4 regions of the Halodesulfovibrio marinisediminis DSM 17456 genome follow, and region 2 is predicted to be linked to each of the others. Evidence: predicted binding sites of a transcription regulator. Region 2 holds the regulator's gene; each other region holds the start of a gene.
What was found. Region 2 encodes sigma-54, which starts transcription at its own class of promoters, with help from an activator protein. Its sites were predicted from a motif close to CTGGCACGGNNNNTGCTT; they were not measured.
Positions count from the first base shown of each region.

Region 1: a site for sigma-54 is predicted at 4,668-4,685, ahead of fliR (flagellar biosynthetic protein FliR). Genes of this name have one in related genera too.
Region 3: a site for sigma-54 is predicted at 2,115-2,132, ahead of speB (agmatinase). Genes of this name have one in related genera too.
Region 4: a site for sigma-54 is predicted at 3,422-3,439, ahead of ispD (2-C-methyl-D-erythritol 4-phosphate cytidylyltransferase). Genes of this name have one in related genera too.

Region 1 covers NZ_FSRG01000008.1:13,711-21,468, reverse strand. Annotated here, with positions in the region: gene BUR09_RS15225 (flagellar biosynthesis protein FlhF) at 1-609, opposite strand, end outside; gene flhA (flagellar biosynthesis protein FlhA) at 612-2,723, opposite strand; gene flhB (flagellar biosynthesis protein FlhB) at 2,786-3,850, opposite strand; gene fliR (flagellar biosynthetic protein FliR) at 3,866-4,636, opposite strand; gene BUR09_RS15205 (IMP cyclohydrolase) at 5,020-5,619, shown strand; gene hflX (GTPase HflX) at 5,741-7,342, shown strand.
Region 2 covers NZ_FSRG01000003.1:783,332-791,089, reverse strand. Annotated here, with positions in the region: gene BUR09_RS03820 (CTP synthase) at 1-1,298, shown strand, start outside; gene kdsA (3-deoxy-8-phosphooctulonate synthase) at 1,607-2,431, shown strand; gene BUR09_RS03810 (KdsC family phosphatase) at 2,421-2,942, shown strand; gene lptC (LPS export ABC transporter periplasmic protein LptC) at 2,943-3,530, shown strand; gene BUR09_RS03800 (LptA/OstA family protein) at 3,530-4,060, shown strand; gene lptB (LPS export ABC transporter ATP-binding protein) at 4,061-4,783, shown strand; gene rpoN (RNA polymerase factor sigma-54) at 4,983-6,410, shown strand; gene hpf (ribosome hibernation-promoting factor, HPF/YfiA family) at 6,466-7,002, shown strand; gene BUR09_RS03780 (PTS sugar transporter subunit IIA) at 7,011-7,460, shown strand; gene rapZ (RNase adapter RapZ) at 7,473-7,758, shown strand, end outside.
Region 3 covers NZ_FSRG01000004.1:425,040-432,797, reverse strand. Annotated here, with positions in the region: gene BUR09_RS06510 (saccharopine dehydrogenase family protein) at 1-476, shown strand, start outside; gene nspC (carboxynorspermidine decarboxylase) at 449-1,606, shown strand; gene speB (agmatinase) at 2,231-3,082, shown strand; gene BUR09_RS06490 (metallophosphoesterase family protein) at 3,145-3,894, shown strand; gene leuB (3-isopropylmalate dehydrogenase) at 4,003-5,076, opposite strand; gene BUR09_RS06480 (3-isopropylmalate dehydratase small subunit) at 5,317-5,817, opposite strand; gene leuC (3-isopropylmalate dehydratase large subunit) at 5,992-7,248, opposite strand; gene BUR09_RS06470 (2-isopropylmalate synthase) at 7,254-7,758, opposite strand, start outside.
Region 4 covers NZ_FSRG01000003.1:632,080-639,837, forward strand. Annotated here, with positions in the region: gene BUR09_RS03060 (glycosyltransferase family 9 protein) at 1-953, shown strand, start outside; gene BUR09_RS03065 (CgeB family protein) at 943-1,971, shown strand; gene ispD (2-C-methyl-D-erythritol 4-phosphate cytidylyltransferase) at 2,054-3,235, opposite strand; RNA gene rnpB (RNase P RNA component class A) at 3,320-3,685, opposite strand; gene BUR09_RS03080 (zinc ribbon domain-containing protein) at 3,696-4,448, opposite strand; gene BUR09_RS03085 (Nif3-like dinuclear metal center hexameric protein) at 4,504-5,508, opposite strand; gene BUR09_RS03090 (hypothetical protein) at 5,884-6,066, opposite strand; gene BUR09_RS03095 (DUF1641 domain-containing protein) at 6,497-7,102, opposite strand; gene sqr (type III sulfide quinone reductase, selenoprotein subtype) at 7,117-7,758, opposite strand, start outside.

The DNA of each region.
Region 1 (7,758 bases), on a different contig from region 2:
GTAGTGACGCAACAGTAACCTGCCGTTACCACGGGAACAATCTGCATTGATAAAGCAAATGCGCATTGTCTGATTTTGCTTACGCAGTTCCAGTGCCATTCGAACAGCAGCGCTGGTTTTACCTACGCCAAATGGACCTACAAAGGTGTGCACACGGCCTTTCCATTCGTTCCCCCATGGTTTGAAGGTGATTTGATCGCCAAGTGGGGTGAGGATGGACATGCCTGCATCGCTTTTAAGCGGACGCAGAAGCCGAAGGATAACGGAATCTTCAACGTCATGACGCTGGAGATGTTCCAGTGCAAGACGCTGACGGGGGGAAAGCTTGTGCAGCTGAAGACGAGGCTTAACGAGTTCCGTAATGTATCCTTTAAGCTCTGACCATTCTTCATGCCAGCGTCCCCAGCCAGAAGGAGCTGCATAATCCTGAGTTTCCGCTTCCTGAATTTCATCTACCGCACGTTCAACACCGGCAGTAATCTGACACCAGCGTCTATCTGCATCTTTTCCTTCCTGCTTGGAAAGGATTACTGCCTCTTCGCCCATTTCCTGTTTAATTTGGGCGAGTACGGAACGAGTTGTCTGTCCTGAAAAAGTTTTTACCTGCATAATTAGATTCCTACATTACCAACAGTGTTCAAACGAATGTCTGCAGGTATTTCTGCTTGGGAGATAACCGGAATGTTCGGGATAAAACGCATGATCAATTGAGAAAGATGCGGGCGTACCATCGGTGAGGTCAGGATAACTGGCTGACCGTCTGCTACGACTGCATTTTCTACAGCTGAGTTTACGGCCTGAATCACATGTTGTGCAGTGGCTGGGTCAAGAGCAAGGTATGCTCCGCCCTCTGTCTGACGGATGGATTCAGAAATGGTTTTTTCCATATTTGGATCCAGCATAATGATCGGGAGTGTATTTTCCTGATCCATGTACGGTCTAACAATTGTACGGGCTAAACGTTCACGGACATACTCGGTGAGTACATCAGGGTTCTTAACGCTTGTTCCGTAGTCCGCGAGGGTCTCAACAATGGTAAGGAGGTCGCGGATTGAAATATTTTCTCGAACGAGGTTTTGCAGAACTTTCTGCACAACACCCAGTGTAAGTACATTCGGTACAAGTTCTTCCACTGCTTTCGGAGCATGCTTAGCAAGGTTATCCAGCAGAGACTGTACTTCCTGACGACCAAGGAAGTCGGCAAGGCTGCGTTTGAATACCTCGGTAAGGTGCGTTGCAATAACGGTGGATGGGTCAACAACAGTGTACCCTGCAAGAACTGCTTCCTCTTTTTGTGCTTCAGGTACCCACAGAGCAGGCAGGTTGAATGCCGGTTCGCGGGTTTCAATGCCTTTAATGGAGTGGCGGGCATCGCCCGGGTCCATAGCGAGGAAGTGGTCGATGAGAATTTCAGCTCCTGCCATCTCGTTGCCTTTAATGAGTACAGTGTACTGCCCAGGTTTGAGTTGCAGGTTGTCACGCAGATGCAGGGACGGAACAATGACACCCATGTCCAGCGCAAACTGTCTGCGGATTGTTCTGATGCGGGAGAGCAGGTTGCCGTCCTGTGCTTCATCAACAAGCGGGATAAGGCCGTAACCAACTTCCAGTTCCAGAGCATCTAAAGGAAGAAGGGATTGTACTGCTTCTGGAGTATCCAGTGCTTCCTGTGCGTTTTCTCCGCTCGCATTTTCTCCAGGAGCGCTAGCGCCGGTGCGTTCGGCAACGTCTGCGCTTGCGTTTGATGTTAAGCGTGCAATAACAAACATGCAGACCGCGAAGAAGGAGAATGCGATGAACGGCATACCTGGAACCAGAGCGAATACAAGAAGTACGCAACCAACAAGGTTGAGTGCTTTAGAGTTGAATGTAAGCTGACCAATGAACTCTTCACCCATTTTCGCTTCAGCAGCAGCACGGGATACGATGATACCGGCAGCGGTGGAGATAATGAGGGAAGGGATGGTGGATACAAGGCCGTCACCAACGGTGAGTAAGGTGTAAGTGGAGAGTGCATCGCCCCATGACATGCCGTTTTGGAAAACAGCAATCAGGATGCCCGCTGTAATGTTAACAATAGTAATGAGCAGGCCAGCCATTACGTCACCTTGAACGAACTTACCGGCACCGTCCATCGCACCATAGAAATCAGCTTCTCGACGGATGGTTTCGCGGCGCATGGTAGCAGTTTTTTCGTCAAGAAGACCTGCGTTCAAGTCTGCCTCGATAGCCATCTGCTTACCCGGCATCGCATCAAGGGTGAATCGGGCTGCAACCTCAGCGATACGTGTTGTACCGGAGGTAATAACCATTTTGTTCAGGATAAAAAGAATTGCGAAGATTACGATACCGATAACGTAGTTGCCGCCTACAACGAATTGTCCGAAGGATTGAATAACATTACCGGCTGCGTCTGGTCCTTCACTGCCGTGCAGCAGGATGAGACGGGTTGTTGCCACGTTAAGTGCAAGACGGAACAAGGTTGTTACCAGAAGCAGAGTCGGGAAAATGGAAAATTCCAGCGGTGATTTGATGAACATGGATGTTACGAGCACCAGTAACGCCAATGAGATGGACATGCTGAGCATGACATCCATAAGCAGGGTAGGGATAGGGATGAGCATCACAAAAAGAATGAGCACCACACCGCCTGCAAGGAGGATATCTCCGTGCTTTGAGAAGCGATCGTAATTGATTGTAGAAGCGTTTGCGCTGGCAGCCATATTTCCGACACCTTTTTCGAAGAGTTGTATAACGCCTGAGTAAAACCAGTTGTTCTTTTAACCTACTGTTTTTGCTTAAACTTGTTGAGTGAAGCCAGAATGGAAGCTACCGCTTTGTAGAGGTCTTCCGGAATTTGGTCACCCACCTTTACTGATTTATACAAAGCCCGTGCCAGAGGAACGTTTTCTCGAAGAGGAATATCGTTTTCTTTTGCTATTTCTCTGATTTTCATAGCAATATTGTCTGCGCCCATAGCGACAACAATTGGCGCAGGAGCTTCCATTGCGTTGTAACGCAGAGCTACAGAGATGTGAGTCGGGTTTGTGACGATAACGTCTGCTGTAGGAACATCTTGCATCATGCGTTTTTGGGACATCTCGGCCATTTTTTGACGCTGCTGAGAACGAACTTTCGGATCACCTTCAGCCTGTTTGTGTTCGTCTTTTACCTCGTCTTTGGACATCTTAATGTTTTCTTCGTAATCCCAGCGGGAGTAGAAGTAGTCCGCGAGCGCAATGAAGATCATGGCAAGAGTTGCGTACAGGGACACTTTGAAGACAAGCCCGAGCATATATTCAGCTATGCCTTCCGGTGTTGCGTTGTAGAGGAGAATGAAGTTGTCCATCTCGTCTGTAATAACAAGGTAAGGTGCAATGCCGATAACAGCTGCAAACGCGATACTTTTAATGAGTCGGACGAGCGTCTGCATGGAAAGAAACATGTTTTTCATGCCCTTGATCGGGTTGAATTTGTTCCATTTCGGTTTAAATACTTTCATCGTCCACAGGTGGCCTACCTGAACACGCATGGATATTCCGGCAAAGAAAAATAGAAATAGAAAAATAGGGGCGAGTATGATTACGAGGTCAAATGCCATTGTGTTAATGAAGTTAATGGCAGATTTCATGGTCATGTCGAGCGTGGCGTCAAATGTGTAACAGGAGCGCATGATTTCCTGAATACGCTCGTTAATTGTTCCGATCCACGCGTATACTATGATAATGCCTCCAAGGGTGGTGGCAGCTTTGGGAACTTCTTGCGACTTGGCGACGTCACCGTCTTCGCGGGTCTTTTCCCGCTTCTTGGGCGTCGCCTTTTCAGTTTTACTCGGATCACTTTGTGGCATGTCTGTGTATCCTGTTTATTGCAGCAGCGGAGAACCGGCTTTGATGAGATGTGAAAACATAGGGCCAAGGCTCATGATAAGTTCTTCCATACGCTGCCCCATAAGGGTGAACAGCATTCCGATGAACACAAGACCTACAGCAATTTTAACCGGAAAGCCGAGCATAAGAAGGTTCATTTGTGGTGCTGCACGACCCATAAGGCCAAGGGTTAATTCCACCAGCAGAAGAGAGATCATAACCGGAGCAGCAACTTTAATTGCCAAAAAAAACATGGTCAGGGACAAACTGAGTATTTGTTGTCCTAGCGTTGCAGAAAGAACCAGTCCTCCCGGTGGGATAAGTTCAAAAGAATCAGTCAATGCCTTAATGAGATAGAGATGACCGTTTGCAACAATGAAAACGGTAAAACTCAATTGATACAACAGGATAGATGTAATGCCTTCTTGTTCGCCTGAGGAAGGGTTGGCAAGGGTAAGCATGGAGAAACCCATCTGGAATCCGATAACCTGACCGCCGGTTCTGATACCGGCGAAGATAAATTTAACCGCAAGCCCTAACAATACTCCAAGCAAGATTTCGCTGAGCATAATTATCGCAATCTCAAATGGGTGAGCAGGAAGTTCGGATGCTTTGAGTGATAATGACGGAAATATTGCAAGGGTGAGCATGAGGCATACAGACGCCTTTACCAGACGCGGGATTGTTTTTCCCTCAAAGAATGGCAGCAGAAAGACTACGAGGCTTAGTCGCATGAGTGTGAGCAGAAAACTGAAAAATTCTGCCATGTCAAAATTAAAGATGTCCATATATAATGAATAGCAAGAGTTGCGCCAGTCCTTAAAATTTAAGGCTTTCCACGCTGTGGGACATCTCAAGTTGTCTCAACCTGTCAGATAGATGACGTCCTTGCAAAGTATATATGATTCTGGCACTTCACGCAGATTGAGAACAAATCCGTATAGTATGGCGCATCTCAAGGGTACTTGCCCCTGTAGGACTCGTAGAGTCGCCACAGTGAAAGGTTGCGCTGCACTGATTGGTTTTCAATCTGAGCAGAAAGACTTTTTGCAGTTTTTAATGGTTGTATGACATTTTAATTGCACACAATTGTCTTAATGTACGAAAAGGATTTTTGTAGCATACTGGAATCACAAACTTTGGAGAAGTAATGGACCTTTTGCCTATTAAGCGAGCACTGTTGAGTGCCACAGATAAGACTGGATTGGTCGAATTTGCGACGTTCTTGAGCGAAAACGGTGTGGAGCTGGTTTCTACCGGCGGTACTGCACGTATGCTTAAAGAAGCCGGGCTGAAGGTTACACCTGTAAGTGATGTTACCGGATTCCCTGAAATCCTTGGCGGCAGGGTAAAGACTCTGAACCCGTACATCCATGGTGGTATCCTTGCTGATAAGGATAATCCTGAGCACCTTGCTACCCTTAAAGAGCACGAGATTGCAGCGTTCGATTTGATTGTAGTTAACCTCTACAACTTTGAAGATGCAGCAGCTCGCGGTCTTGATTTACGTGGCGCAGTGGAAGAAATCGACATCGGAGGCCCTTGTATGCTCCGCGCAGCAGCGAAAAACTTCCACTCTATCCTCGTTCTTCCTGATCCTTCCCAGTATGATGCTGTTAAGAAGGAGCTTGTTGAAAACGATATGCGCGTAGGACTTGCGCTTCGTCGTGATATGGCGGTAAAAACATTTGCGCGTACTTCCCAGTACGATGGAATGATTACGGAGTATCTTGCAAGCAAAGATATTTAAGCAATATTAAAGAAATGCCTCCGGCGGGTACAAAACTGTCCGCCGGAGGCAATAGAAACAACAGGAGTTCATCATAGCCTCTAAGGTTCTCGGCAACACACACGGACTCAAACCGAGTCAGTTGAAATCTCTCCAGCGGCTTTTTGCCCGCCGTTATCCAGTAAAAGAGGGATACACATCCGAACAGGCACACGAGCTTGCGGCTCTTTCCCGCAGCGTTGGTAGACAGATCGCATTACTTATCGATCGCCAAGGCAAACCTCAGATGGTTCTGGTGGGTGACACCGGCGCTATCTACATTCCGGAACTTCCTCGTGCCCGTTCCAGTAGCGACCGTTTGCGCGGTCTGCGTCTTGTTCACACCCACCTGCAAGATACACTTCTTTCGCAGGAAGACTTGATGGATATGCTCTTCTTGCGTCTGGATTCTGTTTCTGTGCTAACAGTTGACGGCATGGGTGCTCCTGTCTCTTTCCAGTCCGCTCATATTCTTCCAGTCCCTTCAGCGGATGGTACTTCGTACAATGTGCACGACGCTACTTCGTGGGATAAAGTCGATATTGATTTTGAATCGCAGACTGAAGCGCTTGAAGAGGAACTTGCCCGAACAGCCGAAAGTGCTCGCAAGCATGCAGGTGCAGAACATGCGGTACTTGTCAGCGTAAGTACTCAGCCAAAAGAAGTGCAGGAGTCTTACCTGAATGAACTGGCAGATCTTGCTGATACCGCTGGCGTTTCTGTTGCGGGTAGACTTGTTCAGCGCGTACATCAGGTGAATCACAAATTTATTATGGGTAAAGGTAAGCTTGCAGAGCTTGAAATCCTTTGCCTGCAGGGTAATGCTACCATGATTATCTTTGATGGTGAGCTTTCTCCTGCACAGCTGCGAAACCTTACAGAAGTAACTGAGAGAAAGGTTATCGATAGGACCCAGCTGATTCTCGATATTTTTGCGCAGCACGCTACAACGCGTGCCGGTAAATTGCAGGTCGAAATGGCGCAGTTACAGTATGCGCTGCCACGTTTGGTCGGTAAAAACCGTGCAATGGACAGGTTGATGGGTGGTATCGGTGGTCGAGGACCTGGTGAAACCAAGCTTGAAACTGACCGTCGTAAGGTGCGTGACCGTATTGCCCGTTTTAAAAAGGAATTGACCTTGTTGCGTAAGCAGCGAGCCTATGCTCGTGATCGCAGAAACAAGGCACGAGTGCCTGTTGCAGCGCTTGTTGGCTATACAAACGCGGGTAAGTCTACCACGCTTAACGCATTGACTAACTCAACAGTGCTTGCGGAAAACAAACTGTTCGCAACTCTTGATCCTACAACCCGCCGTCTTCGTTTCCCAGAAGAGCGCGAGCTTATTTTGACTGATACCGTAGGTTTTATCCGAAATCTTCCGAAAGAACTACGCGAAGCTTTTCGTGCAACGCTTGAAGAGCTTGAAGCCGCAGATTTGCTATTGCATGTGGCAGATGCTGGGCATTCTGAGCTCGAAAAACAAATTTCCGCTGTTGAACGTATCCTTGAAGATATGGATCTGCATGAAATCCCTACTATACTGATTTTGAACAAGTGGGATACGCTTGATGAAGAACAGCAGGAAAATTTGACACATATGTATCCAAAAGCAATTCGTATTGCTGCAAAAACTCGATTGGGACTTGATAAACTTTCCAAGGTGATCATTGATCGAATTGACTGGGAACGTGGCTTGGTGAGCTAGGACTTAGTATAGAATAATAAAAAACGCCCTTACGGATATTTCGTAAGGGCGTTTTCTTTTTTGAAAAGAGTAGCTTTGCAAGGATACAAATGGCCACACTGGGGTGGAAAGTATCCCTCAGAAAAGACAAAGGCTTGAGGAGCCACCTCAAGCCGAAATATGTCTTTAGTGAATTTAAGAAGTACTTTTTATATAGCACGATGTGTGCCAAAAAGTGGTCTGAGAGTGTTTTGTGGATAAAGCTAAATAAAACAAACGGTTAGTCCGGTGGCCGTATTTTCTTGTGAAATCTAAGCGTAGAAAAAATTGTACTTCGAGGGGGTAAGTCCAGAAAAAACAGTATAAATTTTTGCACCATGCAGGGGGTGTTAGATTTTTTTGCGTCAAAAGTGAGTCTTAATATGAAGAAAAATATA
Region 2 (7,758 bases):
TACAGGTTATCCCGCACATCACTGACGAAATCAAAAAATGTGTCCTTAGCCTCGCAAGCGATGACCTTGATGTAGCAATCATCGAAATCGGTGGTACCGTTGGCGACATTGAAGGTCTTCCATTCCTTGAAGCAATTCGTCAGCTCCGCACCGACCTTGGTCGCGAGCAGTGCATGTACATCCACCTGACTCTGGTTCCTTACCTCAAAGCTGCTGGCGAGCACAAAACCAAGCCAACCCAGCACAGCGTAAAAGAACTCCGTTCTATCGGTATTCAGCCAGATATGATCATCTGCCGTTGTGAAAAACCAATTGATGATCACCTTAAACACAAAATCGCACTTTTCTGTAACGTAGACCGTGACGCTGTATTCTCCTGTGCAGACGTTGATAACATCTACGAAGTGCCTCTCGCATTTTACGATGAAGGTCTCGACCAGAAAATCGCAATCATGCTTCGCCTTCCAGCGAAAAACGCAGACCTTGCTGCATGGCAGAACCTGCTTCACAACTTTAGAAACCCTAAAGGCAGCGTAAAAATCGGTATTGTCGGTAAATACGTTGACCTTAAAGAAGCATACAAAAGTCTTCACGAAGCTCTGGTACACGGCGGCCTTGCTAACCGCGTTAGCGTTGAGTTTGAATATGTTAACTCAGAAGAAATTAACGCTAAGAACGTTGCTTCCAAACTCAAAGGTCTCGACGGCATCCTCGTACCTGGCGGCTTTGGTCACCGCGGTGTTGAAGGCAAAATGCTTGCTATCAACTATGCTCGTGAAAAGAAAATTCCTTTCTTCGGTATCTGCCTCGGCATGCAGCTCGCAGTTATCGAATATGCTCGCAACGTAGTGGGCATTAAAGAAGCAACTTCTGTTGAGTTTGATGAAAACGCTCAAGAGCCAATCATCTACCTCATGACAGAATGGTACGACTTCCGTAAAGAAGCTGTTGAAAAACGTGACGAAGACACTGATAAAGGCGGCACACTCCGTCTTGGCGCATACCCATGTAAAGTTATTGCAAAAACCAATGCGCACACCGCTTACGGTGAAGATATGATTTCTGAACGTCACCGTCACCGTTACGAATTCAACAATGCTTACTTCAAACGCCTTGAAGAAGCAGGAATGGTATTCTCCGGTGTTTCTCCGGATGAAACTCTTGTTGAGATTGTTGAAGTGAAAGACCACCCTTGGTTCCTCGCTTGTCAGTTCCACCCAGAGTTCAAATCCACTCCGATGAACCCGCATCCATTGTTCCGCGAGTTCATCAAAGCTTCTAAAGCAAATAAGAAGTAATTTTAACCGAATATATACATGCCTCCGGCGGGCAGGGGACTTCCTCCTGCCCCCGATTCTAACTTACTTATTTTTAGGATACTCCATCATAAAAAAGTATTTAAAAAGGGTCTGGGAAGAGCCTTTTTACAACCCCTTTGACAAAATTATGGATAAGGAAAGTGCAACAAAATATCTCCAGACACCAGAGGCAATAGTCTGTCATTAATAAAAATCGGGGCATGCATTCGCATGTCCCGATTTTCTCTTTCAATCCCCCATATATTCGAGTAATTTTACGCTTTACATTCCCAAAGAGGATTACCGAAATGAAACATATCGAAAACGGATCTGCTTTATACGCAGAACTGACAACCAAACCCTTTATTTTTGCCGGACCGTGCGCTCTTGAAAGCTTTGAGCTTGCGCTGGAGACCGCACACGCAGTGAAAGAAGCTGCAGATGCTGTCGGTCTGAAAGCTATTTTCAAAAGCTCATACGACAAAGCAAACCGTACTTCTTTGTCCAGCTTCAGAGGACCGGGACTTACTAAAGGGATAGAATGGCTGGCACGCATTAAAGAAGAAACTGGCTTACCTGTTGTAACCGACATCCACGAACCAGATCAGGCCGAACCGGTTGCTGAAGTGGCAGATGTAATGCAGATTCCGGCATTTTTATGCCGCCAGACCAGCCTTCTTCTTGCTGCTGCAAATACAGGTCGCGTTATTAATGTTAAGAAAGGACAATTTGTCGCACCGTGGGACATGAAGCCAGCTTTGGATAAACTGTTCTCTACCGGTAACAAAAACATTTTGCTTACAGAACGTGGCGCATCTTTCGGCTATAACAACCTTGTTGTAGACTTCCGCTCATTCCTGATTATGCAGTCATTCGGCGTACCTGTCGTGTTCGATGCAACACACTCTGTCCAACTCCCAGGAGGGCAGGGCGGCTCTTCCGGCGGAGACCGTTCCTTTGTTCCTCGCCTTTCCCGTGCAGCAGTAGCCGCAGGTGTTAACGGCGTATTCATCGAAACCCATCCAGATCCGGACAACGCTCTTTGCGACGGCCCTAACAGTTGGCCACTTGCCAAACTTCCACATCTTCTTCGTGATCTTACTGCGCTCTGGAGCATGAACTATGAAAGCTGAGACGTTAGCCAAGGGTATTAAACTCATTATCCTTGATTGTGATGGTGTGCTCACTGATGGTGGGTTATACTATGACCATGAAGGTAACGTAACAAAACGGTTTAACGTGCTCGATGGACTTGGTATTAAAGCAGCTCAGGCTTGTGACCTTATCATTGGCGTTATTACAGGACTAGAAGCAAAATCTGTTGCTTCTCGAATGAACGATCTTGGCATTGTTGATTACTACGCCGGCCATTTAAAAAAGATGGCGTGCATTAAAGAGATCAAAGAAAAGTATGATCTTGATTGGCACCAGATTGCGTATATTGGTGACGACTGGGTTGACTTGGCACCCATGCGCCAAGTAGGGCTTCCTATTGCTGTGGCAAACGCAATGCAGGAAGTTAAAGAAGTCGCAGTGTTACAAACAGAAGCTAAAGGTGGACACGGAGCTGTCCGCGAAGCACTCAATTTTATTATGTACTCTCAAGGAAAGCTTGAAGGTATTGTGAACACTATAGGTGATTAAATGAGAAAATGGTTGATTTGGGGAGCATTATTAGCTTTGCTTGGCGGCGGGCTGTACTACCTGCAAAGTTCTGTTGAAAAACAGATTGCAGATGAAGTCAGTGAAGCCATAGGCAATAATGCTAAAACAAATGTTGACCTTTCTTTAAAAGGTATTGAGCTGAAACAGGGTGAAGCTGGTAAGGAGCTATGGACTCTTAAAGCAACCAATGGCTGGTATCAAAAAGATGAGAGCATAATTGATCTTGCTGAGCCTGATATCACATACTTTGTTCAGCCAGACCGCGATAAAGTGCACATTGTGGCACCAAACGGCACTATAAACCAGAATAAAGGCGTTGCCCGTTTATGGGGTGACGTGACAGTAACCAACCAGAAAGGGACCATTACTAGTAGTGAGCTTACTTTTGAAGATAAAAAGAAACTGCTCATTATGACCGGTAATGTGATCTTTACAGGCGAAGGATTTAACGGGTCATCCGACAATGCAAGTTGGAACCTGAAAGAAAATACAATTACTGCAACCGGTAATGTGGTTGTGAATTTCCGCGCTGAAAACCTGGATAAAGCAACTGGTGGAGAAAAATAATGAAAGCCCTGTTCCGAATTCTGATTTTATCTTTTTGTCTCTTAACCATTACCGGCACTGCCGTTATGGCAGAACCAGCTAAAGATGACGTAAAAGTTACCTCTGAAAAAATGACATACAGCGCTGACGGTCAAACAGTCGTGTTTACCGGAAACGTTATCGTAAGACATCCGCAGGCTGATATGTGGGCAAACAAAGTAACTGTGTACTTGCAGAGTGACAAAAATGCTCCAAAATCAAAAGAAGCTAGCGGCATCAACCCTGGTAAAATTGAAAAAATTATCTCAGAAGGCAATGTCCGCATTAAAATGGAAAAGGACAGAAGAGGTACGTGTGACAAAGCAACCTACACTTTAAAGGATGAACTGCTCGTCATGACTGGTTCTCCAAAATTAAGTGAAGGGAAAAACACAATTACTGGCAACAAGATCAAGTTCTGGGTAAAAGAAAACCGTAGTGAAGTGCTTGGTTCCTCCAGCCAGCCAGTAGAAGCAATTTTTTCAGCACCAAGTAACAAGGTAAAAAAATAAATGTCTGTTATTCAAGCTGAAGGACTCTGCAAGATTTACGGCAAACGCGAGGTTGTCCGCAATATCAACCTGAAAATGGAGCAGGGCGAAATTGTAGGACTTCTCGGACCTAACGGTGCAGGTAAGACCACTACGTTCTACATGCTCATCGGTATTATCAAACCAAATGCAGGTGTTGTACGTGTAGATGATATGGAAGTTACAGACTGGCCATTGCACGAACGTGCTCGAATCGGTCTAAGTTACCTTCCTCAGGAAAGCTCTGTTTTCAAAAAACTGACTGTGTATCAAAACTTGCAGCTCATTTTAGAACAAACAGAACTTTCCCGAGATGCTCAGAAAAGACGCGCCGAAGAATTAATGGAAGAATTCGGCATCAGCCATATTCGTGATACTCACGCAATGCATATCTCCGGTGGTGAACGTCGTCGTCTTGAAATTGCCCGTGCACTTATCCGTGACCCGAAGTTTATTCTCCTCGACGAACCGTTTGCTGGTATTGATCCTCTAGCTGTTGACGACATTCAGGACATCATCCGCAAATTGCGTGATAAAGGGATGGGCGTTCTTATTTCCGACCACAACGTTAGAGAAACATTAAAAATTTGCGATAGAGCCAACCTTGTTTACGAAGGGCAGATCATTCTTTCCGGCACACCGCAGGAGATTGTTAACAACCCGAAGGCGCGTAGCGTCTACCTTGGAGAAGGTTTTAGTCTCTAGCATTTTGATAAAAAATATAATTTGCACATGTGCAACTGTAAAAAGCCCGTACAACGGGCTTTTTTCTTGGTTGCATATAACGTTCCTATGTGGCAAAAAAGAAGTCAGTTATCTAATTTGGAATGTTTTTTGATAGGCAGTACTCATACATTATATTTCAGCTTTTTAGCTAGTCGAACCACATAGGACATTCTTATATATGGCTCTTGAACTTCGCCAACAATTAAAGCTCGCTCAGCAGCTTGTAATGACCCCGCAATTGCAGCAGGCAATCAAACTGTTGCAGCTTTCACGCGTGGAACTTGCTGAAACCGTTCAGCAAGAGCTGCTGGAGAACCCTTTTTTGGAAGAGTCCTTAGAAGAACGTGTAAATCCAGACAAAACTTCTGACGCAGAACAGCGAAAAAACGAACAGGAAGCTTACGACAAAGAGCTTTCAAACAACGCTGACTGGGAAGACTATCTGGGCGATTTTTCAAGCACTACCAAACAGGTTTCGATGCGGGAATCTGAAGCACTGGAAGAAATGAGCTCTTTTGAAGCTCGTCTTGCCCCTGCTCCAACGTTAGATGGACATCTGAACTGGCAGTTGATGCTTTCTCCCCTCACTAAAGAACAGATTCGAGTTGGAGAGGTTGTCATTGGTAACATCAGTTCTAATGGGTACTTACATGTATCTTCCGAAGAACTGGCTCAAATTGCTCAAAGCGACGTTGAAACTGTTGAACAAATGATTGCGCATATCCAACAGTTTGACCCTGTCGGAGTAGCTGCTCGCACCCCACAGGAATGCCTGCTTGTTCAAGTAAAAGCCCTTAACTATGATCGTGACCCAATCCTTGTAGATATCATTACCAACCATCTTGAGGATCTGGAAAAGCGCCGTTACAAGCCGCTTGCACGAAAATACAAAATTTCTCTTGAAGATCTCAAAGAGTATCTTGATGTAATCCAGAGCCTCGACCCTATGCCGGGAGCTCGGTTCAGCGGAGGAGAGCCGCATTACGTTTCTCCAGACGTTTACATTTACGAATACGAAGGGGACTTCGTCATTGTCCTTAATGAAGACGGACTGCCTCAGTTGCAGCTCAGTGAGCTGACTGAGCAACTCCCAAAAACGATCAATTCGGAAGAAAAAGACTATTATCAGGATAAAATGCGTTCCGCATCCTGGCTTATAAAAAGTCTGTACCAACGGCAGCGAACTTTGTATAAGGTAGTTGAAAGTATCGTTAAATATCAAAAAGAATTCTTCCAAGACGGCGTTACCTCGTTAAAGCCGTTAATTCTTAAAGACATTGCTGACGATATCGGCATGCATGAATCAACGGTAAGCCGTATTACAACCAATAAGTATATTTCGACCCCGCACGGTATCTTCGAACTCAAGTTCTTCTTCAACAGTGCAATTGGCCTTGATGATGGTAGTCAGGTCGGATCTGAGAGCGTTAAGGCTCTTATTAAAAAACTTATTAGTGAAGAAAATACGAAAAAACCATTAAGCGACGAAAAAATCGGAGAAATCTTAAAAGAAAAACTGCAGGTTAACATTGCACGAAGAACTGTAGCTAAATACCGTACCGCAATGAATATCCCTTCATCATCCAAGAGAAAGGTGGTATTCTAGAAGCGAACCCAGCTGACTCACAGGGTTTCAAAAAGTATCCAAATTAGGAGGCAACATGAACATCGCATTCACTTTCAAGAACTTTGAGCCTTCCAATCACCTTAAAGCATATGCCAATCGTCGCTTCAGCAAGCTTGGCAGATTCTTACTGAACCCTGAACATGTGGAAATGCAAGTCTCACTTTCTGTTGACAATTTCCGCCACAAAGCCGAAATTTCACTTGTAACGGATAACTTTACATATTCCGCTACTGAACAGTCTGAAGACATGTATGCAACGGTTGATCTGATTCGAGATAAACTCAAAGCACAGATCATCCGAAGTACGGAAAAACTGCAAAAGAAACGTAAGGGCACAGAAAAGCCTATTCTCGAAGGGACGATCCCTCTGGAAGAAATAGCAGAATCAGAACGAACCATTTTCGGAGTGAGTGATTTTGTACCTCAACCAATGGATCTTGATGAAGCCGCTATGCAACTTGATGCGCTTGATTATGATTTCCTTGTTTTTCTTAATACCGAAACCGAGCGGGTTAACATCATGTACCGCCGAAAAGATAACAACTTCGGCTTGATAGATCCCGCTTACTAGGAAAAGTAATGAAACTGGGTGAATACCTGGAAAAAGAACTTGTATTGCCGGAGCTTACCGCCAGCACCAAACAAGAGGCGCTGGCGGAGCTTCTGGCTCCTGTTGTTAAAAAAAATCCATCACTCGATGCAGAAGAAGTATTTAATGTTCTTATGGAGCGAGAAGCTCTTGGAACCACAGGCATCGGTAATGGAATCGCCATTCCACACGGAAAACTTGCTTCACTTGATAAAATAGTAGTCGTGGCAGGTCGCAGTTTTGAAGGGCTGGATTTTGATGCTCTAGACCAAAAGCCATGCAAGATTTTCTTTATGGTACTTGCTCCGGAAAACGTAGCAGGAACACATTTACGCATTCTAGCCCAGATCTCCAGACTTCTGAAAGACGAAGATTTCAAACAATTGTTTATGGAATCTGACTCCCAAGAAGCACTGTGGAACCTTTTATCTGCAGCCTAGCACAAATACACTATGACCTCTGTAGCTCAGCAAACAATCCCTCTAATTATTGTTGCCGGCCTCTCTGGAGCTGGCAAAAGTAGTGCCCTTAAAGTCTTTGAAGACATGGCGTACTACACTATCGATGGACTTCCGGTGTCTATGGCACCTCAATTTTTAGAAGTGCTCACCGGATGTGGGCTTGAGAGTTACAAAGGAATTGTGCTTGGTGTAGACGTTCGGCAGTGTACATTAAAAAATGGATGGTCTGACTTCATCGAAGTATTATGTGCAGCAGGCTATGCTCCGACAGTCATTT
Region 3 (7,758 bases), on a different contig from region 2:
ACTTAAAAGGTCTCAAACGTGCACGCTTCTGGATGACCTTCTCCGACCAGTACCTCAACCACCTCAAAGTGCTCGAAAACGTTGGCATGACCCGTATCGACACTGTTAAGTACAATGGTCAGGACATCGTGCCTCTCAAGTTCCTCAAAGAAGTTCTTCCAGAACCAGCAGGACTTGGTGAACGTACTAAAGGTCGTACATGCATCGGTTGCCGCATTAAAGGTATTAAAGACGGTGAGCCTAAGGATTACTACATCTACAACATTTGCGACCACGAAGAAGCATTTAAAGAAGTTGCTTCTCAGGCTGTTTCCTACACCACCGGTGTACCAGCTATGATCGGCGCAATGCTCATGCTCACCGGCAAATGGACTGGCGAAGGCGTATTCAACATGGAAGAACTTGATCCAGACCCATTCATGGAAAAACTCAACATTCACGGTCTCCCATGGACAGAAGTTACCTTCAAAAACTAAATCCAGAGCGCCTGCCTTCTCCATGCTTCGTTGTGGATGAGGCAAAGCTTGCGGAAAACGCGGCGATTTTAGATTCCGTTCAGAAGCGTACAGGAGCAAAAATCCTCCTCGCGCTCAAAGGATTCGCCACATACAGCACCTTTCCGGTACTAAAAGGCATCCTGCATGGAACCTGCGCCAGTTCTCCGCACGAGGCGAGACTTGGACGTGAAGAATTCGGCGGCGAAGTGCACAGCTTCGCCGCTGCTTACTCAGACGACGATATGGCAGAACTTATCAAGTACTCTGACCACATTGTGTTCAACTCCTTCGTACAGCTTCGCAAGTATCGTCCGTTCATTCAGGCATCCAAACGCACCATCAAAATCGGCGTTCGCGTTAACCCGCAGCACTCCGAAGGTACAACGCCAATTTACGACCCGTGTTCACCGGGATCACGTCTTGGTGTACGTCTAGAAAACTTTGATGAGAGCGATCTTGAAGGCGTATCCGGCTTACATTTCCACACTCTCTGCGAACAAGACGCTGAAGCCCTTGATCGCACACTGGAAGCAGTAGAAAAGCAGTTCGGTCATCTCCTTCACGACATGGAATGGCTCAACTTCGGCGGCGGGCATCACATTACCCGTGAAGGGTACGACATTGACCGTCTCTGCGCCTGTATCGAACGCGCTAAGAGCCGCTACAATGTTCAGGTATACCTCGAACCGGGCGAAGCCGTTGCACTCGACGCTGGAATCCTCGTAGCCACCGTACTTGACGTAATCAAAGCTGACATGGCTATCGCCATTCTCGACGCATCCGCCGCATGCCACATGCCGGACGTGCTCGAAATGCCATACCGTCCATTCGTCATTGATTCCGGTGAAAAAGGTGAGAAAGCCTACTCCTACCGCTTTGCTGGTAAATCCTGCCTCGCAGGAGACGTCATAGGAGAATACTCCTTCGACACTCCGCTCCGTGCAGGTGACCACGTTGCATTTACGGACATGGCTATCTATTCCATGGTAAAAACAAACACCTTTAACGGGTTACAGCTTCCTGCAATCGCACGCTACAACCCGAACACTGACGAACTGCACATCGTACGCGAATTCGGCTACGACGACTTCAAGTGTCGTTTGTCATAGAGTTTGTTTTTTCGGTTTCTTTATTTCTATTTTTATTTTTTGCCTTCGGTGACCAGAGAACCTTTTTGTAAAAAGGTTCTCTGGACTCTCCAAAAACTTTTACTCGCGATATCAGCACATTGTTTGCGAACTTCGCGGCTTTTGCTCCACTACTTTTTTCTCCTTCCCCCACAGAGCTCACGACCATAACTAGCTAACAAAAACAGAAGCAGCCTTAAATATCCCCTCATCACCAACATCCCTCTACCTAATAACCGTCTTCTTTTCTTAAATCTTATTGCATTAAACTATCCCGTCTAAAACACAGGGCATGGTTCTACTGATAAAACTGCACAGGCTTGTACCAAGCAACATTACTAGGTAATAACAAGCAATCCAAAAACATTAACAGCACGTAGTAAATGACGCAGAGGTTGTCTCATGCGTAAGGCTCTCACGCTGTTTTTACAACCGATTCTGATTTTCTTTCATTACTGTGCAGTTCCGAAATTTGCCTGAGAGCCTGAAGCTGAGACGACCTCTGCGTCCTACACCTTCCCAAACCTCACACACATTCTATCCTTCCCTCTGAAGCCCCGTACTTTCTGAATTGCCAAGAAATTCATCACAAAGTATACTTATAAGATGAATAGATTTTTAGCATCAGAACTTGAAGAAACCACTCCAGAACAATGTCGATTCCAAATTGTTCCGGTTCCTTTTGAAGCTACCGTTTCATACGGTGGCGGTACGGCTGAAGGCCCACGCGCCATTCTTGACGCGTCTGACCAGCTTGAACTGTGGGACGGAGAATCCATTCCTGCAGATGAAGGCATTTACACTCACGAACCAGTAGACTGCACCGGTCCTACAGAACAGGTTCTCGCCCGCATTGAAGCCGCTGTTTCTCACGCAGCTGAATATGGTCTTCCTGTTATGCTCGGCGGAGAACACTCTGTTACGCTTGGAGCTCTCCGTGCACTGAAAAAGAAGCATGGCAGCTTCGGCATCGTGCAGTTTGATGCCCATGCAGACCTGCGTAAAGCGTATGAAGGCGATCCTTACAGCCACGCTTCCGTCATGCATCGTGCACTCGAGTTGGAAATCCCAGTATTCCAGCTCGGCGTCCGTGCGTTCTGTACAGAAGAAGTAGAAGTCCGCAAAAAACACAATGTGCCACATATCGATGCAAAGGATCTGGCGCGCAATCCACTGCCGGAAACACTGCTCCCTGAAGATTTTCCTAAAGATCTCTACATTACTTTTGATGTAGATGGACTAGACCCGTCCGTTATCCGCGCAACAGGCACCCCTGTTCCGGGTGGCATCCAGTGGTGGCAAGCCATCACACTACTCGAAAAAGCCGTAAAAGGACGTAACGTAATTGGCTGTGATGTAGTTGAGCTCGCACCACAGGAAGGCGATCATGCTTCAGATTTTGCCGCTGCACAGCTCACCTACTCAATGATGGGAATCATCCAGCGCTCAACTAAATAGCACTACAAAAACTAGTGTACTGCTAGCTTGAGCCACCACACGTAACTCTTGGAAGTGACAGCATGAAACTCGCGGTTATTTCTGACATTCACAGTAACGTATATGCGCTTGAGGCCGTTCTTAATGATATTGCAAAGCGCGGTGCTGACCGCATCGTAAATCTTGGGGACACTCTGTACGGCCCCATAGCCCCAAAAGCGACTTACAACCTGATAACGTCCTCTGATGTTACCTCAATCTGTGGCAATCAGGATCGCATGCTGCATGAAGTCACACACAAAGAGTTTGCCGCAAATCCAACGCTTCAGTTTGTGTTAGGTGACCTCGGTAATGCCCCCATTGACTGGCTAAAAACGCTCCCCTTTGACTGTCAGGTTAATCGTCAAATTTATGCCTGCCATGGCTCTCCAACGAACGATCTGACATACTTAATGGAAGATGTTTCGAGTGGCGAAGCACGGGTGCGCTCTGATAGCGAGATACTACAATTAGTTGACGGACAAAATTCTTCTGTCATTCTGTGTGGGCATACACATATTCCGAGAGTTGTAGAATTATCTACCGGTCAACTTATAGTAAACGCGGGAAGTGTCGGTCTGCCTGCATTTACTGATGACCAACCTACTGTGCATTCCATGGAGACATATTCTTCACACGCATCATACACAATGCTGGAAACAAATTCTGACGGCTGGAATATTCAGCAAATGAAAATTCCATACCCTGTACAGGACGCAGTAAATGCTGCTGCAAAACAAGGACGCTCTGACTGGGCACATTACCTTGCTACGGGCAGAATCAATGAGCTCTAGTATTCAAGCACAAAAAAAACGAAGCTACATTTTGTAGCTTCGTTTTTCTCTTTATAACAAAACATCCTCCTCCCGAATAAGGCTCTCCGGAAGGAGGAAATTTGGCTTCTATAAGCGCTCTACAACTAAATTACCCATGGTATTACAACCAACAAGGGTTTCCCCGTTGGACATAATGTCCCCAGTTCTATAGCCTTCACTCAGCACTTGCTGAACGGCATTTTCAATCGCATTTGCTTCTTTAATGAGGTTGAAGGAATGACGCAGCATCATTGCCATGGAGAGAATTGATGCAAGCGGGTTCGCTTTATTCTGACCTGCGATGTCTGGTGCAGAGCCATGAATCGGCTCAAAAAGACCAGTTCCAGACTTATTAAGGGATGCAGAAGGAAGCATACCGATAGAACCGGTGATAACAGCTGCTTCGTCAGACAAAATGTCACCGAAGAGGTTACCGGTCACGATAACGTCGAACTGGTTCGGATCACGAACAAGCTGCATTGCTGCGTTATCAACATACATATGTGTGAGTTCTACTTCTGGATATTCAGTTGCAACTTCTTCAACAACAGCTCTCCAAAGACGGGAAACTTCAAGTACGTTAGCTTTATCTACAGAACACACACGCTTGTCACGTTTCATCGCTGCTTCAAAAGCAATGCGGGCAATGCGGCGTACTTCATCTTCATTGTAGACCATGGTATTGTAGCCATATCGAACGCCATCACGCTCTTCCTGCCCCTGCGGCTGACCAAAATAGATACCACCAGTAAGCTCACGAACAACCATTACATCAATACCGTCTTCTACAATGTCAGGACGGAGATAGCATGCACTGGAAAGCTCAGGGAACAACTTCGCAGGGCGTAAATTCGCAAACAGGCCAAGCTCCTTACGGATACCAAGCAAACCAGCTTCAGGACGAGTAGCGCCATCGAGATTATCCCACTTAGGGCCACCTACAGCGCCAAGAAATACTGCATCCGCCTTCTTGCATGCCTCAACAGTTTCCTTCGGTAACGGACTGCCTGTAGCATCAATAGCGCAACCACCGATAAGCTCTTCAGTGAAGGTTACTTTGTGACCGAACTTATCTGTGACTTTCTTCATGACCTCTACAGCCTGAGCGGTGATCTCCGGCCCGATGCCGTCACCCGGCAACAAAACGATATTCATATCCATTGTCTTTCCCTCGATGAAAATTTTGTGTGTATTCAATTTATTTCTTTGGCGGCTGAAGAAAGCAAATTGCGCTGTCGCTAGTCATACATTCCGACTCGTAAAAACCGACTACCGCTTTTACAAAAGAATTTTTCTCCAGCCCGCTACCCAAAGACTATTACTTGCGAGACACGCTTACTCGTATAAATCCAATAAGTTGCTCCACGTCCTTGCAGTGATCGGGAACAGGAATCTTTTGGACTAATTTTTGGCTTTTAACTTTTCTCGCACGTATGGAATGAGTCCCCCGTTATCGACAAAGTCACGCATAAACTGTGGAAGCGGCGGGAAGCTAATTACTTTACCAGTGGTTACGTTAGTCACTGTACCCGCTTCGATATCGACTGCTACTTCATGTCCATCTTCAATGTGCTTAACGTCATCGCCAACTTCAATGAGTAACAATCCCATATTAAAGCTGTTACGGTAGAAAATACGCGCAAAAGAATGCGCAACAACTACCTTCATACCAGCACCAAGGATAGAAATCGGAGCATGTTCACGTGAAGAACCGCAACCGAAGTTCTCACCGGCAACCATGATATCGCCTTCGGAAACACGCTCTACCCAGCCTGCTTCGAGACCTTCCATGCAGTTTGCGCCAAGCTCTTTTTCATCAGTTGTTACCAAAAAACGCGCAGGAATGATTGCATCAGTATCTATGTGATCGCCCACTTTGTGGACTTTACCTTGTAAGGTCATGGTCATTTCTCCCAAAAAGAATCAAATCGTTTGTGGCTGAAATCAGAGCAACATCTTTAACTCGATGTGTTGCTATATTTTCAACCGCCTCTCACCTCTTCGCGGTCAAGGGGGCGTCCCCCTTGCGGGTGCAGGGCAGCGCCCTTGCCCGTCGGAGACCCGCCGGAGGCAACATTACACTTTGCGAGGATCAGCGATCTCACCTGCAAGTGCACTTGCCGCAGCAACGGCAGGACTTGAAAGGTAGACTTCTGACTCGAGGCTGCCCATGCGTCCTTTAAAGTTACGGTTGGTTGTAGCTACTGCTACTTCACCGTCAGCAAGGATGCCCATATGTCCGCCGAGACAAGGGCCGCATGTTGCAGGGCCTACGATACAACCTGCTTCCATGAAGGTTTCGATAAGACCTTCACGCAGTGCCTGCTTCCAGATGTTTGGCGTTGCAGGAAGAACGATGGCACGTGTGTGTGATGCGACTTTGCGTCCTTTGAGTACGGCTGCTGCTTCACGCAAGTCGCTGATACGACCGTTAGTACAGGAACCGATGACGACCTGATCAACCTTTTTAGGCTCGACATTTTCTACTGGGTGCACGTTATCCGGCAAGTGCGGACATGCAACCATTGGTGACATATTCGATACGTCGAATGTAAGAACACGTTCGTATTCTGCGCCTTCATCCGGTAAGAGAGCTTCATCGTTACGACCGCGAGCTGCGGTGTATTCGAGAGTCTTTGCATCTACCGGGAAGAGGCCACATTTGCCGCCAGCTTCAATAGCCATGTTAGCGATGGTCATACGACCTTCCACATCAAGGGAATCAACTGTGGTACCACCGAATTCGAGCGCCTTGTAGAGCGCGCCGGATACACCGATTTCGCCGATAAGACGCAAGATGAGATCCTTTGCGCCTACGAACTCAGGAAGTTCGCCATTGAAGATTGCACGGATTGTCGGCGGCACTTTGAACCATGTGGAACCAAGTGCCATACCGCCTGCTACGTCTGTGGAACCAAGACCGGTTGCGAAAGCACCGAGGCCACCGTAGGTGCAGGTGTGAGAATCTGCGCCGATAACGATGTCGCCAGGGCCTACAAGGCCGAGCTCCGGCAAAAGTGCGTGTTCAACACCGCAGTTACCACCCTCGTAGTAGTGCGTAATATTCTGCTCTTGCGCAAATTCACGGGTATTTTTCACCTGAATTGCTGATGCAATGTCTTTCTGCGGAGTAAAGTGGTCCATTACGAGTGCCACTTTATCTTTATCAAACACTTTTTCTGCGCCCATTGCCTTGAAAGATTTAATGGCAAGCGGTGCAGTAATATCGTTTGCAAGAACCAAGGAAACATCGCACTGAACGATCTGTCCGGTTCCTTCGATTTTTTGATCTGTGTGTCTCTGTAAGATTTTTTGTGCGAGTGTGTGTGCCATGACTGTTAGCCCTCCGAGTTCATTTTATCGAGTCTGTTTAAAGCGTTGAGAAATGCCCTTGCGCTAGCTGCAATGATGTCAGGATCGGATCCACGTCCTACAGTTGTGCAACCATTTTCTTCGAGCCGTACGGTTACTTCGCCCTGTGCATCTCCGCCACTGGTGATGGCGTTTACACTGTATCGTTTGAGCTTTGGTGCGCGTCCAACGATTTGGGAAATGGTTTTAAACACTGCATCAATAGGACCTGTGCCGAACGTAGTGTGCTCTCTGCGGATACCGTTAATTTCCATTACAACGGCTGCATTCGGTGGCACTCCCACATCACTTGACTGAACGGAGAGATGTACCAGTCTGTATTTATCAGGAATACGGTAGACTTCTTCAAGGATGATTGCCTCAATGTCTGCGTCGTAAACCTTCTCTTTTTTGTCTGCGAGGCGTTTAACAGCCTCAAAAACAATCTGTAATTCGTCATCTTCCAACGGGTAACCAAGTTCGGTAGTTTTG
Region 4 (7,758 bases), 150 kb from region 2:
CGCAAAATATGAATTTGTTCAATTACTTTGCTCCGGGCGTGATGCATGGATATTGGCGGCATAAGGGACGTGAGTATCGCAGTAAGTGGCTTACATGTTTATCTCGTGTTCAAGGACGTCAACGCTTTCTGAATGCTATGGATATGTGGGCACATTTAGCTCCTTCGCCTATTCCGTCTCATATGGTTAACCCGATTGCGATGCGCAAGGGGGGCGGCATTGGTGTAGCTTTACGGGACAATAATAACAGGGTGTTACCGATATCTGTTTTGGCAGGATGCATAAATTCTGTCTGTACAGCCAGTCGTGAAAACGATGTTGTCCTGTTTGGAGAAAAAGAGGATGAGCCGCTTGTAGCTGAGTTGCTTCCGTTGTTAAAAGATAAGATAGCAGCAAAGACCGTTAGCCGATGTTTTGAGACAACTTTTGAAGAGGACATGGAGATTATCAGCACGTTGGATATGCTTGTGACTCCAGAATCTACTTTAATGCATGCTGCTGCTCATGTTGGGACCCCAGTGAATGCCTTTTTCCACTCGTCTGCATGGTGTATGGCAAACGGACCATATGGATTAGGGCATAGGATCTGGCAAGCTGATATTGCGTGTGCACCGTGCAATCAAGCAGACGATTGTTCCGAACAATTTGCATGCATGCATGTGTTCGGTGAAGAACAATTACAGCGTTTTCTTGCTGGTAAGATCGACAAGAACTATCCTGCAGGCGTTACTGGATATGTTTCTATGCTTGATGAAGTTGGGGTTACGTACATGCCTGTCTTCGGAACAGAAGAACATGCAGAAGAGCGACTTGCTTTGCGTGGGGTGGCTTCGGAATTTGTCGGCATAACTAAAATTAGTAAAACAGTGCCTCAGGGAAGCAAAAATTTTTATGCGGAGCAGGATTGGTTGTTGTCCAACTGTGTCGCTGATGAGGAGGACTATGATGAATAATACCCAGCAACATATTCTTATTGTTCCTCCGTTAGATAAGTCTGAAGCCTGTATTGTTACCGGTTGTAAGGAATCATTAGAAAAATTGGGACATAAGGTGTCGGTCTTTAATACTGAGGCATGGGTGCCTGTCTGTTCTGCGCTTCAGAACTTGCCTGTGACGTTGGCTCATCAAGATGCCCTAGGCTCACAAGGAATGGAACTTATTTCTGGTGCTGTGGTGGCGGTAGTAGAGTCACAACATATCGACATTGTTCTTGGATTTCCTCAATCGCCCCTTACCTCTAGTTCTCGAGAGAAAATGCAGGCACGAGGGATTGTAACAGTTTGTTGGATGACTGAAGAATATGCTTCGTTCCCATATTGGCGTAAGGCCATTGAATGCTGCGATGTTGTTGCAACAATTCAGCATGAGCCGTTTATTAGTGAACTTTCTGTGCTTGGGCATGTTCCGGTATATCTGCCATTCGCAGCAAAAAGTGCCTGTTGCACACCAGTAGTTACCCATACGGCAGCAGAGGGTATGATTGCTGTTCTCGGAGATGCCAGTGACGAAATGGCTAATGCCTTATCCTCTCACACAGGGAGAGGAATGGTACTTTGGGGAGACGGCTGGGAAAAATACGAGCAGCTTGTACCGTATTATCAAGGAAAGCTTCAATCCCTTACTCGTTCAGAGCGTAAGGCCTTGTATAGAGACGCCGCTATTATTGTGAACATTCATTCTACAGATGTCGGCACTGGTGACTCTGTAAATATGGAGACGTTTGCCATTGCCTCATGTGGCGGCTTTCAATTAGTAGACAAACGAACTCTTATGGAAGGTATGTTTTCGTATGATGAGTTGGTTATGTTCGAGTCTGCAGAAGAATTGTCAGAGCTACTTACTGAATTTATTGATGACCGAAATGCCCGTCTTGAATATGCGCGTAATGCACAGAAGCTTGTGTTAGCTAAGCATACCTATGAGCAGCGAATGGAAAGTCTGCTGCAAGCCATTGCCGAAGCGATAAAATAGTCTTTGGTCCATCTATATCATATATAAAAAAAGGCTGTCCTTCGTATGAGGACAGCCTTTTTTCATTAGTTAAGTAAGAATGCTAGCCGCGTAATGCCATAACGGCAGCTACGGCTTTGATACCTTTTTTCTCACCGGTAAATCCAAGCTTTTCTTCGGTAGTAGCTTTGACGTTCACCTGATCATCATTGAGTTTAAGCATGCGGCAGATGTTTTTTTTGATCTGCGGCTTCCAAGGCACGAGACGTGGCACCTGTGCAATGATGGTGAGGTCTACGTTTGTAAGACGGTATCCACGCTGAAGAAACTTGTCATAGACTTCGTTGAGAAGTACTCCGCTAGAAATATTGTCGAACTGCTCTGAGGAATCCGGAAAATGTTCGCCAATATCGCCGTCTCCCATGCAGCCGAGAAGTGCGTCACAGAGGGCATGGAGGAGAACGTCGCCGTCTGAGTGAGCTATAACTTCTGGAGCACCTTGAATAGGGATACCGCCGAGCTTCATCGGGCGTCCTTTGCCGTAGCGGTGTACATCGTATCCCCATCCGGTAACTGGAATTGGCATAGGGGGCTCTTTTGATTCGATCATGGCAAGGTCTTCCGGATTTGTGATTTTGCAGTTTGTTGCTTCGCCTTCTACCATTTCAACGGTGAATCCTGCCTGCTCAGCAATAGATGCATCGTCTGTTACTTCCCAGCCCTCCTCGTTGCACTTGTTGTGTACATCAATCAGCATTTTTTTGTCGAATCCTTGCGGAGTCTGGCATGCTCGAAGGGTAGAGCGGTCAAGTGTATGGCAGACAGTGTTGTTTTGAGTAACTTTAATGGTATCTGTTACCGGAATTGCAGGAATTACTGCCTGCGCTCCTTCTGAGAGGGAGTCGAGAAGGGTGTTAGAAAGCGCTGCGGAGAAGAACGGGCGAGCTGCATCGTGTACGAGTACATGAGTACATTCTTTCGGCAGTGCCTGCAGTCCATTGTAGACAGAATCCTGTCGGCGTGCACCACCAGCTATGACTTTCCATGGCAGTCCAAGTCTGCGCCCAAAATCGAGATTCTTGAGCGTATTTGTAGCTTCTTCGATGTCTTCTTCTGGAAAGACAAATATGAGACCGCGCATACGTGTTGTATGAGAGAAGGTGATTGCGGAGTGCCAGAAAAGCGGTGCACCTTTCCATTCTAGAAACTGTTTTTTGACGCCATTTGTGGCTTCAGAAAGTCTGGTGCCGGAACCGGCAGCAAGAATGATGGACCAACAATGCATGGGAGTTCCTTACATATTGTAGGGTGGTAGTAGTAAAAAAGTTTAGCATACAAAAAAAGGGTGCAACGCACCCTTTTTTTAAAAATATGGAGTTAGACTATAAGCCGGGTTTTGTCTCCCTCTTGCGAGGGCGGTTATCATTCGTCTAGGATTATGATTACTCATAACCTCAAGCAACCTACCCGAAAACAACGACCGGGCCGGTCGTAACTGTTTCCCTATTTGGTCTTGCTCTGAACGGGGTTTACCTAGCCTATCATGTCACCATGATACCTGGTGAGCTCTTACCTCACCGTTTCACCCTTACCGGCAGTAAAACTGCTTAGGCGGTTTGCTTTCTGTGGCACTCTCCGAGGATCACTCCCCCTGGGTGTTACCCAGCGCTCTGCCCTTTAGAGCCCGGACTTTCCTCCCCGCACTAATGTGCGCGACGATAACCTGTCCAACTCCAAAATATGTTTTATGCTTCTTCTGCTGCGTTTTCCTCTTCACTACCAAAGTGTTCTGACCAGTAGATCAGACGCTGGCAGTTAGGACAGCTGAGGATCTGGTGTCCCTTCTGAAGCTCGATGTAGCTCTGTGGCGGAATAGCAATGTGACAGCCGTTACAGATTTGTTCTTTAACGGAAACGATAACTGGGTTGTCCAAACGGGAACGGATGAACTCGTAACGGTTGAGGATAGGAGTAGGAACTTCTTTACCTGCAATATTACGTTTTTTATCCAGCTTTTCGAGAACCTTGTTAGCTTCTTCAACACGCTCTTTAAGGCTTGTTTTCTTTGCTTCCAGGTCATTTTTGAGGATGCTGTAACGTTCATCCATGTCAGAAACAGCCATCTGCTGACGATCAAGTTCTTCAGCAAGAGCAAGTTTTTCTTCTTCACGGAGACGGTTAAGCTTCTCAAGGTTGTCCATTTCGCGCATCATTGCATGGTACTCTTTAGTGTTACCAACGAGCATGAGCTTGGACTTGCTTTTTTTAACTTTGAGAGCGTCGTTTTCGATCTCAGAGTTGATGCGTTTTTCCTGTGCCTTGAGGTGATCAATTTTCTCAAGGAAGCGGTTGCGCTGGCTTTCAAGCGCATCAAAGCGCTCCTGAAGAGCTTCCACTTCTTTTGGAGCTTCATCAAGTTCGCTGGTGATACCAAGGATTTCATCATCAACAAGCTGCAGTGCAACAAGCTGTTCGATTTGCTTTAAATACAGGCTCAAGGTTTTTTCCTCCTGAAAACCATAAGGTTCGGATTTCGCCGAAACTGTGAAATTTCTATTCTGCGAATGGGCCGATCAAACGCATCGGATCCTGCGCCGGCAGGAAAAATATTTCTATGTCATCCAGTTCGCTTGCAAGCTGTAAAGCAAACTGGTGCATCATTTCTTCTTCAAGGCTGAAATGCCCAACATCAAGAATGCATCCGGTTGTATCCAGAGCAGCATGATATTTGACATCGCCAGTTATAAATACATCCGCACCCATGGCAAACGCTTTCGGGGCAAAATCACTGCCAGAGCCTGTGCAATAAGCAACTTTAGTTACTGTTTCAGGCGTATGACCACTTACTACCCAATAATCACGATTTACCACCGAGGCAAGTTGCTCGGTGAATATGCCAAAAGATACAGGTTTTGGCAAAGTACCAATGGTACCAAAGCCGAGGCTTTGGGGGCCTGTATCAGGTGTAGAAGGTATAAAAATTGGCAGTTCGTCCAGATCAGCTGTGAGCTGAGCAAGAACAGCGCTGCGATGTTCTTTATTATATGTTACGTTGATCATTTGTTCAACGTGTCGCACGCTATGAATATGAGGGTGGTTTTCCCATTCATAGAGTCTAGTGCTAGCTGCAATGTCCTGCTTTGGAGTGAAAGCTATTGCTTCCGGTTCAAACGTGCATGTTGAGCCTAGCAGTTTACAATCTTGCAGCTTAAGCGCGCGGGCAAGCCATCCCGCTGGTCCTTCCGGATTTGCATCAAGCGACGTATGTGCACTGTAGAGACACATATCATTTTTAATAAGCGCAGATACAATAGAAAAATGTGTATCAAGTTTATTTAAATACTTGGGCTTCATCAGCAATGGATGATGAGTAAGTATAAAATCTGCGCCTTGATCTATTGCTGCTTGAATTGTCTCTTCAGTCGGATCAAGTGCAAGAGCCAGCTTGTGTACTTCATTTTTACGGCTTGGAACCTGAATGCCACAGTTGTCCCATGAAGCCGCACCGCAAAGAATGGCTGTATTTTCGATTTGTTTGATAAGGTCAGCTGTTTTCATAAACTATCTCTCAGCAAGTTGGAAAGGCGGTTGAATTTGTCGCCCGTAAAACAGCGTTAGTATCAACGAAAATTAGGAATAAATCCAGCAATAGGTAAAAAAAGCAGCCTACTACCATGTAGTGTGGTTAGCATGCTTCTTGATGATACTTGAGCTTATCTCAGATGTGGTGAAACAGACACAATCCGTTGCGTGTCGCAAAGCGGATGTGTGCTATGACATAACATGCGAGGATGGTCAAGAAAAGTATGCAAACCGTGCCTTCAGAGGGGGATAATCGGCAACCTGATAGAGAAAGCAAGAGGGGAGTAGATGATGTTGGGTGAAAAATGGGGTGATCCTCCCGACAATTTCTCGAGAGGATCAAAAAAATAATTATCTTTTTTTGCTTGGCTGCCACATGTCCCAGTCCATTGGTCTGTTAACAGGACATTCTTCTGTGGTTTCACCTTCATGGCTGATTCGTTCAGCAGCTTTTTTCATCCAGCGTTCTTTGTTGTGTGGTTCCCAAAGGTCGTTCCAATCTTTAGGGCTGTTTTCAGTTTTAGGTTGTACCATTTCCCTTTCCTCCTGGTTGAGCGTGCCCACGACAGATTTTAACAATCTGTAAAAATGAACGCTGTGCAACGGTGAGGCAATCGCCACTGCCTACATTTGCACAATGAGATTATTCCTAAAATCATACTATAAAAGTATGATATAAACGCAAAAAAAATTTCAACCACGCATCGAACAAATGTATGACCGATGCTTAAGCGAATATCTTTTTAAAACAATGTCTTGCAGATATTCCGAGTGAGAGCTGTAACTACTCACTGTATGAGACTAACGTTACAGTATTGGAAAGTTAGGTTCAACCTTTTTCCTACTAAAATTGTAGGAATTTAAAAAAAGAGAGTGCGGGAGAGTAGTTTTTACGTGTATCTGCCAACAAAAAAAGCCCTCTACATTTCTGTAGAGGGCTTTATATCTTAGGAGATACTGGTCGTTATGCTTTTTCTTTGCCGAGTGCAGCAACGAGTTCCATAACAAGACCAAGTGCCTGCTTGGATTCTTTGGTATGGAGTTTTCCAACCATGCCAAGAGGACTTACTGGTTTTGCATTATCAAGGTCTGCATCGCCCATTTTTTCGAGAAGACCGGCAAGTACTACGAGGCCATCGCCCATACGGCCGATTTCTTCAGGAGAGTACTTGTCAGTGATTTTACCCATGGATTCAGCAAGTGCATTCATGGACTTGAATACGCCTTTCTCATCCAGTTCCTGGAACTTGTCGATTGCAGCAAGGAAGGTAGGCTTGATCATAGGCTCGGTAAGAGCCCAAATGTCTACGAGGTCATCAAGACGCTCAAGTGCCCATGTGATGTTGCGCACGCTCATAACAAAGCGTTTCAACAGAGCAGTGATGTCGTCCAGTTCGCAACGGTGCTGAAGAGCATCCATCTCGCCAAGCATTACGTTGTGAAGAGTATCCCGCATAATCGGGGTAACTGTAGCTCCCAGTTCAGCCATGGTTTCAGCACGACTATGCATCATACTGATTTTTTCTTCCATAGCTTCAAGGCGAGCTAAGATGAGTTCTTCGTTGGTCATAGTAGTAGGCTCCGCTATTTGTTTTTACGAACGTCGATTTTGCCAGCCATGTACATGTTTGGCTCAAATGGAAGTTCGTGACCTTTCAGCATGAGGTTGTAGTAAACCCAACGGAACATCTGTTTGCCGTAGTAGTTCATACGGGTGTCGCCGAGAAGATCGAAAGGTCCAACGCCTGGAAGCGGGAACTTACCTGGAAGCGGCTCAGTCTCGTAGTTAAAGTCGATGAGAGATGCTTTCTCAAGGCTGGTTACGATAAAGCAGTTGGAGTGACCATCAAACTTGTGATGTGGCTCGCCACCGTTGATTTCAGAGAAGAGGTTTTCACAGATGATGTCGCACTCGAAGTGAGCAACAGAACCAGCTTTAGAAGTTGGAACGTTGGTTGCGTCACCGATTACGTACATGTTCTCGTGCTCTTCAGCTTTGAGAGTGTGGTTGTCGGTAGGTACGAAGCACATAGCATCGCCGATGCCGGAGTCTTCGAGAACCTGCTGACCAAAGTTAGGTGGAATAGATACGAGCAGGTCGTAGTTAATCTCTTCACCCATTACGTTAACAAGAGCTTTGTTTTTGGTGTCAACGCTGTCGAGAACAAAGTTAGGCACAATGTTAATGCCTTTTTCTTTACAGAGACCACCAAGGATGCGGTTTGC